3 regions of the Micromonospora sp. NBC_00330 genome follow, and region 1 is predicted to be linked to each of the others. Evidence: predicted binding sites of a transcription regulator. Region 1 holds the regulator's gene; each other region holds the start of a gene.
What was found. The regulator HrcA, encoded in region 1, represses chaperone genes, less so after heat shock. The targets are predictions, from matches to a motif close to GGTTNGCACNCTCNNNNNGAGNGTGCNAACC.
Positions count from the first base shown of each region.

Region 2: a site for HrcA is predicted at 1,885-1,915, ahead of groES (co-chaperone GroES). Genes of this name have one in related genera too.
Region 3: a site for HrcA is predicted at 3,451-3,481, ahead of groL (chaperonin GroEL). Genes of this name have one in related genera too.

Region 1 is NZ_CP108012.1:76,153-81,403, forward strand. Features, by position in the region: gene hemW (radical SAM family heme chaperone HemW) at 1-439, shown strand, start outside; gene OG598_RS00360 (DUF4870 domain-containing protein) at 506-1,150, opposite strand; gene hrcA (heat-inducible transcriptional repressor HrcA) at 1,376-2,398, shown strand; gene dnaJ (molecular chaperone DnaJ) at 2,474-3,619, shown strand; gene OG598_RS00375 (16S rRNA (uracil(1498)-N(3))-methyltransferase) at 3,621-4,355, shown strand; gene ppk2 (polyphosphate kinase 2) at 4,375-5,251, opposite strand, start outside.
Region 2 is NZ_CP108012.1:6,772,206-6,777,456, reverse strand. Features, by position in the region: gene groL (chaperonin GroEL) at 1-1,366, opposite strand, end outside; gene groES (co-chaperone GroES) at 1,437-1,751, opposite strand; gene OG598_RS30965 (THUMP-like domain-containing protein) at 2,011-3,207, shown strand; gene ybaK (Cys-tRNA(Pro) deacylase) at 3,218-3,697, shown strand; gene OG598_RS30955 (sugar ABC transporter substrate-binding protein) at 3,876-4,964, shown strand; gene OG598_RS30950 (ATP-binding cassette domain-containing protein) at 5,080-5,251, shown strand, end outside.
Region 3 is NZ_CP108012.1:6,436,181-6,441,431, forward strand. Features, by position in the region: gene paaN (phenylacetic acid degradation protein PaaN) at 1-906, shown strand, start outside; gene OG598_RS29325 (GNAT family N-acetyltransferase) at 1,077-1,607, opposite strand; gene OG598_RS29330 (cold-shock protein) at 1,933-2,136, shown strand; gene OG598_RS29335 (hypothetical protein) at 2,231-3,403, shown strand; gene groL (chaperonin GroEL) at 3,676-5,251, shown strand, end outside.

The DNA.
Region 1 (5,251 bases):
CGCGGCCGGGCTCTCCTGGTACGAGGTCTCCAACTGGGCCCGCACCGAGGAGGCCCGCTGCCGGCACAACCTGCTCTACTGGACCGGCGCGGACTGGTGGGGGCTGGGGCCGGGAGCGCACAGCCACGTCGGCGGGGTCCGCTGGTGGAACGTGAAGCACCCCTCGGCGTACGCCCAGCGGTTGGCCGCCGGCGCGTCTCCGGGCCTGGCCCGGGAGGTGCTCACCGTCGACGAGGCGCACATGGAGGACGTGATGCTCCGGCTGCGGCTGGCCAGCGGCCTCCCGCTGGCGGTGCTCGACGCCACCGGTCGGGCCGGCGCCGAGCGCGCGCTGGCCGGCGGTCTACTGGCCGCCGACGACTACGCCGCCGGCCGGGCGGTGCTCACACTGCGCGGGCGGCTGCTCGCCGACGCTGTCGTCCGCGACCTGCTGCCCTGAGTGGCCCACCGCCCCCCGACCGGGACAGCGGTGATCCGGACCGGCCGGGGGAGCGGCCGGCCCGGTTCACTTGATGAAGTTGGCAGTCATCGGGTAGCGGTACGGGGTGCCCTCGTTGGCCTTCATGCCGGCGATGATCCCGAACAGGATCTGGATCACCACGACGGCGATGCTGGGCAGGAAGAGCAGGCACCAGCTCACGAAGAGCAGCACGAACGCGATGATCGACCAGAGGATCTGGAAGTTCAGGGCGGCGAGGGCGTGCGCCCGGACGGTCGGCGACTGCTGGCCGCGGGCCAGGTAGGCGATCAGCGGGGCGACGAAGCCCAGCGGACCGAAGCTGACCAGCGCGCCGAGGGCCCCGCCGAAGTGCGCGACCAGCGCCCAGGTCTTGTCCTCGTTGTTGGCGTAGCCGCCACCGGGGCCGCCGTAGGCCCCACCGGCCGGGTAGCCGCCGGGCGAGGGGTAGCCCCCTGGCGGGGGGTAGCCGCCTGCCGGAGGGTAGCCGCCTGCCGGAGGGTAGCCGCCTGACGGCGGTTGGTCACCGGTGGGCGGCGGATAGCCACCGGGCGGGGGATAGCCGGCCGGCCCGGGCGCCCCGGACAGTGGTGCGGTGGGCGGCTCGGCCGACGGGAACGGGCCTGGGGAGGTGGGCTCCGGCGGGTAGTTGCCGGGGTCGCCCGACCCGGGAGGGCGAGGAGGTTCAGTCATGGATGTCACGGTAGGTGCCGGTGGCAACGCCGCACCAGAGCGACACCGCCCGGCAGTGTGGGCCGATCGGCCCAGCAGGGTGGCGTGGGCCGCACCGACGGGTGGCCGTTGATCATCGCGTCGGCGGGCCTGCCGACGTAGACTGGCACTCGTTACAGTCGAGTGCCAGGACGGCCCGGCCGGCCCAGAGCGCCGGCGGCCGACGTGCGACAGGAGGTGCGGAGGATGGGTCTCGACGACCGGAAACTCGCAGTGCTCCGCGCCATCGTCGAAGACTACGTCTCCACCCAGGAGCCGGTCGGCAGCAAGGCGCTGGTCGAGCGGCACCAGCTCGGGGTCTCCCCGGCCACTGTCCGCAACGACATGGCCGTGCTGGAGGAGGAGGGCTACATCCGGCAGCCGCACACCAGTGCCGGCCGGGTGCCCACCGACCGCGGCTACCGCCTCTTCGTCGACCGGTTGTCCCGGGTCAAGCCGCTCAGCCCGGCCGAGCGCCGGGCCATCGAGCGCTTCCTGGTCGGCGCTGTCGACCTCGACGACGTGGTGCACCGCACTGTGCGGCTGCTCGCCCAGTTGACCCGGCAGGTCGCCGTCGTGCAGTACCCGAGCCTGGCCCGTTCCTCGGTGCGTCACCTGGAGCTGGTGCCGATCTCCACCACCCGGCTGATGCTCGTCATGATCGCCGACACCGGGCGGGTGGAGCAGCGACTCGTGGAGCTGCCCGGGCCGGTGCCCGCCGACGACGTCACCGACCTGCGCCGACTGATCAACGAGAAGCTCGCCAACGCCCGGCTGTCCGAGACGCCACCGCTGGTGCAGGCGCTGGTCGAGGAAGCGCCGACCGGCCTGCGTCCGACGATGACCACGCTCGCCACCGTCCTGCTGGAGACGCTCGTCGAGCGGCACGAGGAGCGGATCGCGCTCGCCGGCACCGCGAACCTCACCCGGGGCGGCCTGCTCGACTTCCAGGGCTCCCTGCGGCCGATCCTCGAAGCCCTGGAGGAGGAGGTCGTGCTGCTCAAGCTCATCGGTGAGACCGAGCCGAGCACGACCCGGGTGCTGATCGGCGACGAGAACGAGTTCGACAACCTGCGCGCCGCCTCGGTGGTCAGCACCGGGTACGGCCCGGGCACCACCATCGTGGGCGGCCTGGGGGTGCTGGGGCCCACCCGGATGGACTACCCCGGCAACATCGCCACGGTGCGCGCCGTGGCACGCTACGTGGGCGAGTTGCTGGCCCAGAACTGATTGGTCAGGGCCGATGCGGCCGGCTGCGGCCGCCGACCGGCGCAACGCGAGACGAACATGAGGACACGGAACGCAGTGGCCAGGGACTACTACGGCATTCTCGGTGTGAGCCGGGAAGCCTCCGATGACGAGATCAAGCGTGCCTACCGCAAGTTGGCGCGCCAGTTCCACCCGGACGTCAATCCGGACCCGGAGGCTCAGGAGAAGTTCAAGGACATCAACGCCGCGTACGAGGTCCTCTCGGACGACCGGAAGCGGCAGATCGTCGACCTGGGTGGCGACCCGCTCGCCCCTGGTGGTGGCGGTGCCGGCGGCCCGGGTGGCCCCGGAGGCGCCGGCCCGTTCGTCGGTTTCCAGGACATCATGGACGCGTTCTTCGGCGGTGCCGGAGGTGGCGCCCGTGGCCCACGGCCGCGTACCCGCCCGGGCGCCGACGCGATCCTGCGGCTCGAACTCGACCTGCACGAGACGGCCTTCGGCGTCGAGGCCCCGATCACCGTCGACACCGCTGTGCTCTGCACCACCTGCTCCGGCGCCGGCACGGCCGCCGGCACGCACCTGGCGACCTGTGAGGCGTGCGGCGGTCGGGGCGAGGTGCAGTCGGTGCAGCGCACCTTCCTCGGCCAGGTGGTCTCCGCCCGGCCGTGCACCGTGTGCCAGGGCTACGGCACCACCATCCCGCACCCCTGCCCCACCTGCGCCGGCGACGGCCGGGTGCGGACCCGCCGTTCGCTGACCGTCAAGATCCCGGCCGGCGTCGAGGACGGCATGCGGATCCGGCTGGCCCAGCAGGGCGAGGTGGGCCCCGGCGGCGGCACCGCCGGCGACCTCTACGTGGAGATCCACGAGCGCCCGCACGACGTGTACTCCCGCAAGGGCGACGACCTGCACTGCCGGGTCACGGTGCCGATGACGGCGGCGGCGCTGGGCACCCGGCTGACCATCAAGACGCTGGACAGCGAGGAGACCGTCGACGTCAAGGCCGGCACCCAGCCGGCCAGCACGCTGCGACTGCGCGCCCGGGGCGTGCCGCACCTGCGCGGCACCGGCCGAGGCGACCTCTACGTCCACCTGGACGTGCGGACGCCGACCAAGCTCGACCCGGACCAGGAGAAGATGCTGCGCGACTTCGCCAAGACCCGTGGTGAGGAGGTCGCCGAGCTGTCCAAGCAGGGCGGCTTCTTCTCCCGGATGCGCGACGCGTTCAACGGGCACGCCTGAGGTGTCCGCACCGCTGTTCCTGGTCGAGGCGCTGCCCACCGGTGACGCGCTGACCCTGGACGGCCCGGAGGGGCACCACGCCGCCACTGTGCAGCGGTTGCGCGTCGGCGAGGAGCTGCTGCTCGCCGACGGCCGGGGTGGCACGGCCGCCGCCGTGGTCACGGCCGTCGGCCGGGGCAGCCTGGAGGTCACCATCACCTCCCGGGGGTACGCGGACGCGCCCGTACCCCGGTTGGTGACAGTGCAGGGCATCGCCAAGGGCGACCGGGGTGAGCTGGCCGTGCAGGCGATGACCGAGGTAGGGGTGGACGAGATCGTGCCCTGGGCGGCCTCGCGCTCGGTGACCCAGTGGCGCGGCGACCGGGGCGTACGCGCCCGGGAGAAGTGGGTGGTTACCGCCCGGGAGGCGGCCAAGCAGGCCCGCCGGCCGTGGCTGCCGGTGGTGGCGGGCGCGCCGGACGAGTCCACAGCCACTGTGGCCCGTCGGATCGCCGGTGCCGCCGCCGGTTTCGTGCTGCACGAGGAGGCCGAGGACCGGCTCACCACCGCCGAGCTGCCCTCCACCGGCGAGATCGTGCTGGTGATCGGCCCGGAGGGTGGCATCGCCCCGGCCGAGCTGACCGCCTTCGCCGAGGCCGGCGGGCGACCCGTACGCCTCGGGCCGGCGGTCCTGCGTACCTCCACCGCCGGGGTGGCGGCCCTCAGCGTGCTCGCCGCCCGCCTCGGCCGCTGGTGACAGTGGGCCCTGGCGCGTTTCAGGGCCGGGGAAACACCGGCACCACCTCTTCCTCCGGCCCCAGGTCCAGCCCGGCCGGCCCGATGATCTGCGGGTCCGGTGTGCCGACCACCTCGGGGTCCTTGCCGGTGTAGTCGAAGCGGTGCAGCACGTGCCGTATCGCCTCCAGGCGGGCCCGCTTCTTGTCGTTGCTCTTCACCACCGTCCACGGCGCGTCGGCCGTGTCGGTCCAGAAGAACATCGCCTCCTTGGCCTCGGTGTACTCGTCCCACCGGTCGAGTGAGGCGATGTCCATCGGGGACAGCTTCCACTGCCGGACCGGGTCGACCTGGCGGATCGCGAACCGGGTGCGCTGCTCGTTCTGGGAGACGGAGAACCAGAACTTGACCAGCCGGATGCCCGAGCGCACCAGCATCCGTTCCAGCTCCGGCGCCTGCCGCAGGAACTCCAGGTACTCCTTGCGGCTACAGAAGCCCATCACCCGCTCCACGCCGGCCCGGTTGTACCAGGAACGGTCGAACAGCACGATCTCACCGGCCGCCGGCAGGTGCGCCAGCCACCGCTGGAAGTACCACTGGGCGGCTTCCCGCTCGTCCGGCTTGGCGAGCGCCACCACCGACGCGCCACGCGGGTTGAGGTGTTCCATGAAGCGTTTGATGGTGCCACCCTTGCCGGCCGCGTCCCGGCCCTCGAAGAGGATCACCAAACGTTCGCCGGACTCCTTGATCCAGTCCTGGAGTTTCAGCAGCTCGATCTGGAGCAGCCGCTTGTCGTGGTCGTACTCCTCGCGGTCCAGCCGCTCGTCGTACGGGTAGTCCTCACGCCAGGTCTCGACGGGGGTGCCGTCGGGGCGGAGCAGGACAGGGTCGTCGTCGTGGCCATCGGCCACCCGGTAG
Region 2 (5,251 bases), 630 kb from region 1:
CGTTCTGGGCGATCCAGCGCAGCGGCTCGACGAGCGCCTTGCGCACGACCGAGACGCCGACCTTCTCGTCACCGGTGAAGCCCAGGTCGTCGTCGAGCACCGAGAGGATCTGCACCAGGGCGGCGCCGCCGCCGGGCACGGTGCCCTCCTCGACCGCAGCCTTGGTCGCCGCGATGGCGTCCTCGATGCGGTGCTTGCGCTCCTTCATCTCGACCTCGGTGGCCGCGCCAGCCTTGATGACGGCGATGCCACCGGAGAGCTTCGCCAGCCGCTCGGCCAGCTTCTCCCGGTCCCAGTCGGAGTCGGAGGCCTCGATCTCCTTGCGGATCTGAGACACCCGGTCGGCGACGTCGGCCTTCTGGCCACCGCCGTCGACGATCGTGGTGTTCTCCTTGTCGACCACGACGCGCCGGGCGGTGCCGAGCACCTCCAGGCCGACCTGGTCGAGCTTGTAGCCCAGCTCCGGGGCGACCAGCTCGGCGCCCGTGGAGATCGCGATGTCCTGGAGCATTGCCTTGCGCCGGTCACCGAAGCCCGGGGCCTTGACCGCGCAGACCTTGAGGGTCTTGCGCAGCGAGTTGACCACCAGGGTGGAGAGCGCCTGGCCGTCCACGTCCTCGGCGATGATCAGCAGGGGCTTGCTGTTCTGCAGGACCTTCTCCAGCAGCGGCAGCAGCTCCTCGATCGCCGAGATCTTCTGGGTGGTGACCAGGATGTACGCGTCCTCAAGGACGGACTCCTGACCCTCCAGGTCGGTGACGAAGTTCGGCGAGATGAAGCCCTTGTCGAACTGGAGACCCTCGGTCACGTCCAGTTCGGTGGTGAGCATCGAGCCTTCCTCGACGGTGATGACACCGTCGCGGCCGACGCGCTCCATCGCCTCGGCGATCAGATCGCCGATCGTGGAGTCCTGCGCGGAGATCGTCGCCACGTTCGCGATCGACTCCTTGCTGGTGACCTCGGCGGCACGGCCGAGCAGCGCCTCGGAGACCTTCATGGCCGCCGCGTCGATGCCCCGCTTGAGGCCGGCCGGGTTGGTCCCGGCGGTCACGTTGCGCAGACCCTCGCGAACCATCGCCTGGGCCAGCACCGTCGCGGTGGTGGTCCCGTCGCCGGCGACGTCGTTGGTCTTGGTCGCCACCTCCTTGACCAGCTGCGCGCCAAGGTTCTCGTACGGGTTGGTGAGCTCGATCTCCTTGGCGATGGTCACACCATCGTTGGTGATCGTCGGCGCACCGAATTTCTTGTCCAGGACGACGTTGCGCCCGCGCGGGCCGAGGGTGACCTTGACCGCGTCCGCGAGGGCGTTGACACCGTGCTCCAGCAGGTGCCGGGCGTCGTCCGAGAAGCTCAGGATCTTCGCCATTAATGTCCCTTCGAAGCGCCATTGCCCCGGCCCGGCGAGCCGGACCGGGGCAGTGGCACTGATCGGTTGCTTACTTCTCGATGACCGCGAGGACGTCGCGGGCGGAGAGCACCAGGTACTCCTCGCCGGCGTACTTGACCTCGGTGCCGCCGTACTTCGAGTAGAGGACGGTGTCGCCGACCTGCACGTCAACCGGAACCCGGTTGCCGTTGTCGTCGACGCGCCCCGGGCCCACAGCGAGGACGGTGCCCTCCTGCGGCTTCTCCTTGGCGGTGTCGGGGATCACGATGCCCGACGCCGTGGTGGTCTCAGCCTCGTTCGCCTGGACCACGATGCGGTCCTCGAGCGGCTTGATCGCAACCTTGGTCGCGGTAGTCACGGGCATACCCTCCTGGGGTACTGGTTTCGTTGCTGGCCAGCGGGGCTGACCAGCGTCAATCTGCCTCATGCCACCGGGCGGTGCCGTCGTCGCGGGTGCCGGTCCGCCTGGCGTGCGCACCCGGGTCGCGAGACCCGGAAGCTGGCACCCTCAGGGTGAGAGTGCTAATCGCAGGTTATTCCGTGGCTAGCACTCCGTCAAGGAGAGTGCCAGCGCGTCGCGCCCCGCCAGCCAGGATTTCCGGGTCGGCCGGGACAATGGCCGGGTGGATCTCGATCAGCTGGCGGCGCTGCGTACCCCTGAGGGGTCGGCCGCGCTCACGGCGGCGGCCGACCTGGCCGGCGGTGATCCACTGGTCGCGGCGTCGGCGCTGCGCGCGACCGGGGTGCCGCCGACGTTGGCCGCGGCGGCCCTCACCCAGGCCGAGCTGCGCCACCGGGCGGTGGGCAAGTTCGGCCCGGCCGCCGCTGGGATGTTCCTCACCCGTCCCGGCCTGGAGCAGGCCACCCGCCGGGTGGTCGCGGACCGCCGGGCCGCCCGGTTGTCCGCGGCCGGCGTGCGCACCCTGGCCGACCTCGGGTGCGGGCTCGGGGCGGACGCGCTGGCCGCCGCCAGCGCCGGCATCCGGGTGTACGGGGTGGAAGCCGACCCGGTGACCGCGGCGATGGCCGCCGCCAACGCCGAGGCGGCCGGGCTGGCCGAGCTGTTCACTGTCGAGTGCGGCGACGCGACCGGGTTCGACGTGTCACGGGTCGACGGGGTCTTCTGCGACCCGGCCCGCCGCACCACCGGCACCGGGCGGCGGATCTTCGACCCGCGCGCCTACTCGCCGCCGTGGGACTTCGTCACCGGGCTGGCCGAGCGGGTGCCGCGCACAGTGGTGAAGGTGGCGCCGGGCCTGGACCACGCGCTCATTCCGGCCGGCGCCGAGGCCGAGTGGGTCGGCGTGGACGGCGACCTGGTCGAGGCAGCGCTCTGGTGCGGCGAGCTGGCGGAGGTGCCCCGCCGCGCCACTCTCTACCGCCAGCGCGGCGCCGAGGCTCACCGCCACCAGCTCACCGGCTCGGGTGCCGACGAGGCGCCGGTCGGGCCGCCGCGTCGCTACCTGTACGACCCGGACCCGGCGGTGGTGCGCGCGCACCTCGTGGCCGAGCTGGCCACCGAACTGGACGCCACCCTGGGCGATCCGAGCATCGCCTACCTGTACGCCGACCAGCCGATCCGCACCCCGTACGCGCGCTGCCTGGAGATCACCGACGTGCTGCCGTTCTCGCTCAAGCGCCTGCGGGCGCTGCTGCGCGACCGCGGGGTGGGCCGGGTGGAGATCCTCAAGCGGGGTTCGGCGCTCACACCGGAGCAGCTCCGGCGGGACCTGCGGCTGGCCGGGAACGCGGCGGCGAGTCTGGTGCTCACCCGGGTCGACGGCGCACCGACGGTGCTGATCGGTAGGCCTGTCGACTAGCGTCGCCGGTGTGGCGGGACAGGGAACGCCGGCAACGGCACTGTTGGTCAAGCGCGGCATGGCGCATCGCACTCATCCGTACCGGGTGTCGCCGGACGCCCCGAACTACGGCGGGTTGGTGGCGGTGGCGCTCGGCGTGGCACCGGAGCGGGTGTTCAAGTCGCTGGTGACCGAGGTCGACGGTGCGCTCACAGTGGCGGTCGTTCCGGTCACCGGCGAGCTGGATCTCAAGGCGCTCGCGGCTGCGGTCGGCGGCAAGCGGGCGGCGTTGGCCGACCGGGCGGTCGCCGAGCGGGCCACCGGTTACGTACGCGGTGGGATCAGCCCGCTCGGGCAGCGTCGACGGTTGCCCACGGTGCTGGACGAATCCGCGCTGGATCTCCCGACGATCTACGTCTCGGCTGGTCGGCGTGGTCTGCAACTTGAACTGGCCGCTGCGGATCTGGTGGCGCTGACCGACGCCCGCACCGCGCCGTTGCAGACCCACTGACGACAGTCGTTACGTCGAGTTCCCCGTGGGATACCCAGGGAGTAACAGTCGCGTTGCTGAATTGTTATCGCTCCCAACAAACTATGCACCTGCGCGGTCTTGTGGAGCCGGTGTGACGCGAAATACGTTGCCGGACACAACAAAACAACACCTCCCCCACCCCGAAAGGACCCTGCACATGCGTAAGGGGATCCTCACCATCGCCGCCGTGGGCCTGCTGACGACCGGCGGGTTGACCGCCTGTAGCGACGACTCCGGCAACGGCTCGGCCGACTCCAAAAAGACTCCCAAGATCGGCGTGATCCTTCCGGATAGCAAGTCCTCCCCCCGCTGGGAGACGGCGGACCGTCGCTTCCTGGAGGAGGCGTTCAAGGCTGCCGGCGTCCAGTACGACATCCAGAACGCCCAGAACGACAAGAGCGCCTTCCAGACCATCGCCGACCAGATGATCACCAGCGGCGTCACCGCCCTGATGATCGTCAACCTGGACTCCGGCACCGGCAAGGCCGTGCTCGACAAGGCCAAGTCGCAGGGCGTCGCCACCATCGACTACGACCGGCTCACCCTCGGCGGCTCCGCCCAGTACTACGTCAGCTTCGACAACGAGACCGTCGGCAAGCTCCAGGGCGAGGGTCTGGCCAAGTGCCTGACCGAGAAGGGCGCCAAGAACCCCGTCGTGGCGTACCTGAACGGCTCCCCCACCGACAACAACGCCACCCTGTTCAAGGCCGGCTACGACTCGGTGCTCAAGCCGAAGTTCGACTCCAAGGAATACACCAAGGGCCCGGACGACGCCGTGCCGGGCTGGGACGGCCCCACCGCCGCGACCATCTTCGAGCAGCAGCTCACCGCGACCAAGGGCAAGATCGACGGCGTGCTGGCCGCCAACGACACTCTCGGCAACGCCGCCATCTCGATCCTGAAGAAGAACAAGCTCAACGGCAAGGTGCCGGTGACCGGCCAGGACGCCAGCGTGGAGGGCCTGCAGAACATCCTCGCCGGTGACCAGTGCGTGACCGTCTACAAGGCGGTCCGGGAAGAGGCCAAGGCCGCGGCGGACCTGGCCATCGCGCTGGCCAAGGGCGAGAAGAAGGACACCGGCCAGACGGTGAAGGACGGCGACCGCGACGTCCCCTCGGTGCTGCTCACCCCGAAGGCCATCTACAAGGACAACGTCAAGGACGTCATCGCCGACGGCTACGCGACCAAGGAGCAGGTCTGCACCGGGGCCTACGCCAAGTTCTGCGCCGAAGCCGGCATCAGCTGACCGACGCCGCAGTACCCGCCGGAACGACCATCGCCGCCCGGCACGGGAGCACCCTCCCCGTGCCGGGCGGCGCCCGCCGGACGGGCCCCGACCCTCCCTTGAGAAGGAGACCCCCGTGTCCGCGACCCCCTTGCTGGAACTCCGCGGGATCGACAAGAGCTTCGGTCCTGTCCAGGTGCTCCGCGACGTCGCCCTGACCGTCCACCCGGGCGAAGTGACCGCACTGGTCGGCGACAACGGCGCCGGCAAGTCGACCCTGGTGAAGTGCATCAGCGGCATCCACCCCA
Region 3 (5,251 bases), 970 kb from region 1:
GGGTTCGACCCGAACCTGATCATGCTGGCGGCCGAGGCGCCCGGCGAGAAGCTCGCCAGCGACCTGGCCCTGCACCGGGCCGTCCGGATCGTCGACTTCACCGGCTCCACCGAGTACGGCGACTGGCTGGAGACGCACGCGCGGCAGGCATCGGTCTACACCGAGAAGGCCGGCCTCAACACCGTCGTCATCGACTCCACCGACGACTTCGCCGGCATGTGCCGCAACCTCGGCTTCACGCTGACGCTCTACAGCGGGCAGATGTGCACCACCTCCCAGAACATCCTCATCCCGGCCGGGGGCATCGAGACCGACCAGGGGCACAAGAGCTTCGACGAGGTGGCCGGCGGGATCGCCGCCGCAGTCGGCAAGCTCACCGCCGACCCGGCCCGAGGTGTGGAGCTGACCGGCGCCATCGTCAACGACGGGGTGCTGGAGCGGCTGGCCGAGGTGACCAAGGTCGGCGAGCCGGTGCTGGAGTCGCGGGCCGTGGCCCACCCGTCGTACGCCGACGCGGTGGTGCGTACCCCGACGATCGTGAAGCTGACCGCTGACGACGCGGAGACGTACGGCCGGGAATGGTTCGGGCCGATCTCGTTCGCCATCGCTACCGACTCCACCACGCACAGCCTGGAGTTGCTGCGCCGGACGGTCGGCGAGAAGGGCGCGCTCACCGCCGGGGTCTACTCGACCGACGAGGCCGTGCTTGACGCAACCGAGGCGGTGGCGGTCGAGGTCGGGGTGCACCTGTCCTGCAACCTCACCGGCGGTGTCTTCGTCAACCAGTCGGCGGCGTTCTCCGACTTCCACGGCAGTGGGGCCAACGCGGCGGCCAACTCGGCGCTGACCGACGGGGCTTACGTGGCTAACCGGTTCCGGATCGTGCAGTCTCGGCGGCACGTCTGATCTGTGGTTGCTGTTGTGGGTTTCCGGGGCAGCCCGCCCCGCTCCGGGCGGTCAGGCTTGATCCCTGCGCGGGTCGGGCTGCCCCGGAAACCCTTTGTGGGCACGGTGATGGCGTCGCTGCCGGCTTTTGAGGGCAGCTCAGTGGTTCTGCCTTGGGATGGTTCTTGGGGTCAGGCTGTTCGGCGCATCTGTAGCTCGTTCAGGGCCGGGATGTTCGGGTGGGGGACTCGTACCCCGGTGTCCTTGAAGCCCAGGCGCTGGTAGGCGCGGTAGGCGCGGTCGTTGCCGACCACCACCTCCAGCAGCAGCTCCGGTCGGCCACAGGCTCGCGACCAGGCGGCCACCCCGTCGATCAGCTCGCCGAGCAGGCCGCTGCCACGCCAGGTCGGCGTGACGTACACGGCGTAGATCACGGTCAGCCCCGGTTCGTTCGGGTGGGTCGTGCCCCCGGCGTGCCCGACCAGCCGGCCGCCCGGGTCGGCGACGAACTGCGCGTTACCGGCACCGGCCGAGGTGTACGCGACCCGGGCGGCGAACTCGTTGTGCGGTCGGGCAGCCGCGTCCGCCAGGGTCTCCAGGAAGGCCAACGGCGCGTCGGCGAGCATCTCCAGGCGCAGCGCCCGCATCCGGGCGGCGTCCTCCGGCCGGACCCGGCGGATCTCCGCGAGCCGCAGGGCCGGCGAGCCCATGTCGGTGGTCATGTCCGCATGCCTACCACAGGGCAGGGCGGGCGTTTCGCGAGCTGGGCCCGTTCGCCGTCATCTCCGGGGCCGCCCTGTGGCCCTCCTCCATTTCGCAATGACGTCGGCGAATCCGGTGGCGGGGGAACCGGGCCGATCAGCCCGGTCGGGAAGCCCCGAAGTGTGTCTGATTTGTGGCAGTGCGCGGCCGTCACTCCTCGTGTAGCGTGCGATTTCGGTCACCTGCTTCAATGGCGGTCATCGATCGCTGAGTCGGTGGTCCGGGGCGCCCGGCCGTGCCGTGCGCCCAGTCAGGCAACGCCGCGCAGAGTGAGGGAAGTGCACCGTGGCACAGGGCTCCGTGAAGTGGTTCAACGCCGAAAAGGGCTATGGCTTCATCGCCGTCGACGGCGGTCAGGACGTGTTCGTTCATTTCTCCGCGATCGAGATGGACGGTTACAAGGCGCTGGACGACGGTCAGCGGGTCGAGTTCGAGATCACCCAGGGCCAGAAGGGTCCACAGGCAGAGCACGTACGCGTCATCGGCTGAACTTCCTGGCCGATTGGCCCCGTGAGTCGGGGCTGCGGCAGGGGCGCGCAGCCGGGAAGATCGTGAACCGTTCCAGCCGATGTGAGGAGCGTTCATGACCGACCAGCCACCCCCGCCCACTCCGTCCTCCGGGTCGGGGGAGCCGGACCCGTCCGATCCGTCCTCGCCCGTCGGCGGCCCCGGCCACGCCGGCCCGCCCCCCGGCTGGGGCCCGGGCGTGCCCCCGGCCGGCCCGTCCTCCGGCCCCGCCGCTCCGCCGCCCGGCTGGGAACCCGCGCAGGGTGCCTGGGGTGCGGCCCCGCCACCGCAGGGCTGGGCGTTCCCGCCCACCGGGGGCTACCCGCCCGGGTCGGGTCCGTACGGCGGGCAGCCGTGGTACCCGGGGCCGCCGGTCGGCTGGTACCCGCCGGGTTACGGGTTCGACCCGAACGACGCCCTGGTCACGCCGCCCAGTGCCGGTATCGGCGGCTGGTTCAACCGGTGCGGAGGGGCGCTGCGTCGGGGCTGGCGGCAGTTGGTGCCGATCATGCTGCTCACCCAGGTGCTGCCGGCGGCGGTGCTCTCGGTGGTCTCCCTCGGGCTGGACCCGTCGGCGAAGTGGACCGCCCAGGCCGAATCGACGTCGACCCCCGCGCTGCCGGACAATTTCGCCGCCGACCTGCTGGGCCTCCTGGTCCTGCTGGTCGGCGGCAGCCTGGTGGTCGGGTTGGTGCAGGCCGTCGGGTGGGCCGCCGGCACCTGGGTGATCACCCGACAGGCGGCCGGTCAGCCGGCCAGCCTGGAGGCTGCGCTGCGCTACGGCCTGCGTCGGGCGCTCGGGCTGTGGGCCTGGACCCTGGTGGTCAGTCTGCTCATCGGCGTCGGTGTCTGTTTTTGCGTGCTGCCGGGCATCTACCTGGCCTTCGCACTGAGCATGGCGGGCCCGGTCTATCTCTTCGAACGGCACAACCCGATCGGTCGATCGTTCCGGATGTTCCACGACCGGCTCGGCCTGCTGCTCGGACGGGTGGCCCTGGTGGCCGTGGCGGTGATCGTCGGCACCCTGATCCCCGGTGGCCTGGAAGGGGTCGGCACCTCCGCGCTCGGAACGGACCCGTTCTCCTCGGCGGGTACCGCCGCCGGAGCGGTGGTGGTGATCGGGATCACCGCCGTGCTGGCCCTGCCGGCCCACCTCGCGCAGATGATCGGTCTGCTGGTGACGTACGCCGAGCAGCGTGCCCATGAGGCGCCGGTGAACAGCGCTGGACTGGCCGCGGAACTCGGCTGAGCGGCGGCATCGTGCTTGCACTCGGCAGGTGAGAGTGCTAAACAAGTCATTGGCACTCGCATACCGTGAGTGCCAATGGTCGGGACGGTGGGGCCAGGTTGCACCGGCGTGGAGACGCCGGGGCGGCACATGGCCGGTCGTCGCGGGCTATCCGGCCCGGCCGAAGGACGTCGTCGTCGCCAGGTGGCGACGTCCCAAGGTGCGTACACCAGGCGGCCCATCCGGGGCACACATCTCGGGTGGCCCGTGAGTGTCCAGGAGGACAACGCCGTATGGCCAAGATGATCGCGTTCGACGAAGAGGCGCGCCGCGGCCTCGAGCGGGGCATGAACCAGCTCGCCGACGCCGTAAAGGTGACCCTCGGCCCCAAGGGCCGCAACGTCGTGCTCGAGAAGAAGTGGGGTGCCCCCACCATCACCAACGATGGTGTGAGCATCGCCAAGGAGATCGAGCTCGAGGACCCGTACGAGAAGATCGGCGCTGAGCTGGTCAAGGAGGTCGCCAAGAAGACCGACGACGTTGCCGGTGACGGCACGACGACGGCGACCGTCCTGGCCCAGGCCCTGGTTCGCGAGGGCCTGCGCAACGTGGCCGCTGGCGCCAACCCGATGGCCCTGAAGCGGGGCATCGAGGCCGCGGTCGCGAGCGTCTCGGAGGAGCTGTCCAAGCTCGCCAAGGACGTCGAGACCAAGGAGCAGATCGCCTCCACCGCCTCCATCTCCGCTGGCGACAGCACCGTCGGCGAGATCATCGCCGAGGCGATGGACAAGGTCGGCAAGGAAGGCGTCATCACCGTCGAGGAGAGCAACACCTTCGGGCTGGAGCTGGAGCTCACCGAGGGTATGCGCTTCGACAAGGGCTACATCTCGGCCTACTTCATGACCGACCCGGAGCGTATGGAGGCCGTCTTCGACGACCCGTACATCCTGATCGCCAACAGCAAGATCTCGTCGGTGAAGGACCTGCTCCCGATCCTGGAGAAGGTCATGCAGTCGGGCAAGCCGCTGCTGATCATCGCCGAGGACCTGGAGGGCGAGGCCCTCGCCACCCTGGTGGTCAACAAGGTCCGTGGCACCTTCAAGTCGGTCGCCGTCAAGGCGCCGGGCTTCGGTGACCGCCGCAAGGCCATGCTGACCGACATCGCCATCCTCGCCGGTGGCCAGGTCATCAGCGAGGAGGTCGGCCTCAAGCTCGACGCCGCCAGCCTCGACATGCTGGGCCGCGCCCGCAAGGTCGTGGTGACCAAGGACGAGACCACCATCGTCGACGGTGCCGGTGACGCCGAGCAGATCCAGGGCCGGGTCAACCAGATCCGGGCCGAGATCGACAAGAGCGACTCCGACTACGACCGGGAGAAGCTGCAGGAGCGGCTGGCCAAGCTGGCCGGCGGCGTTGCGGTGATCAAGGTCGGCGCGGCCACCGAGGTCGAGCTCAAGGAGCGCAAGCACCGCATCGAGGACGCCGTTCGCAACGCGAAGGCCGCCGTCGAGGAGGGCATCGTCCCGGGTGGTGGCGTCGCGCTGGTCCAGGCCGGCAAGACCGCCTTCGACAAGCTCGACCTGGTCGGCGACGAGGCGACCGGTGCGAACATCGTCAAGGTCGCGCTCGACGCCCCGCTGCGGCAGATCGCCGTCAACGCCGGCCTTGAGGGCGGCGTCGTGGTGGAGAAGGTCCGTAACCTCGAAGCGGGTCACGGTCTGAACGCCGCCAACGGCGAGTACGTCGACCTGCTGGCCGCGGGCATCATCGACCCGGCCAAGGTGACGCGCTCGGCGCTGCAGAACGCCGCTTCCATCGCGGCGCTCTTCCTCACCACCGAGGCCGTTGTCGCGGACAAGCCGGAGAAGA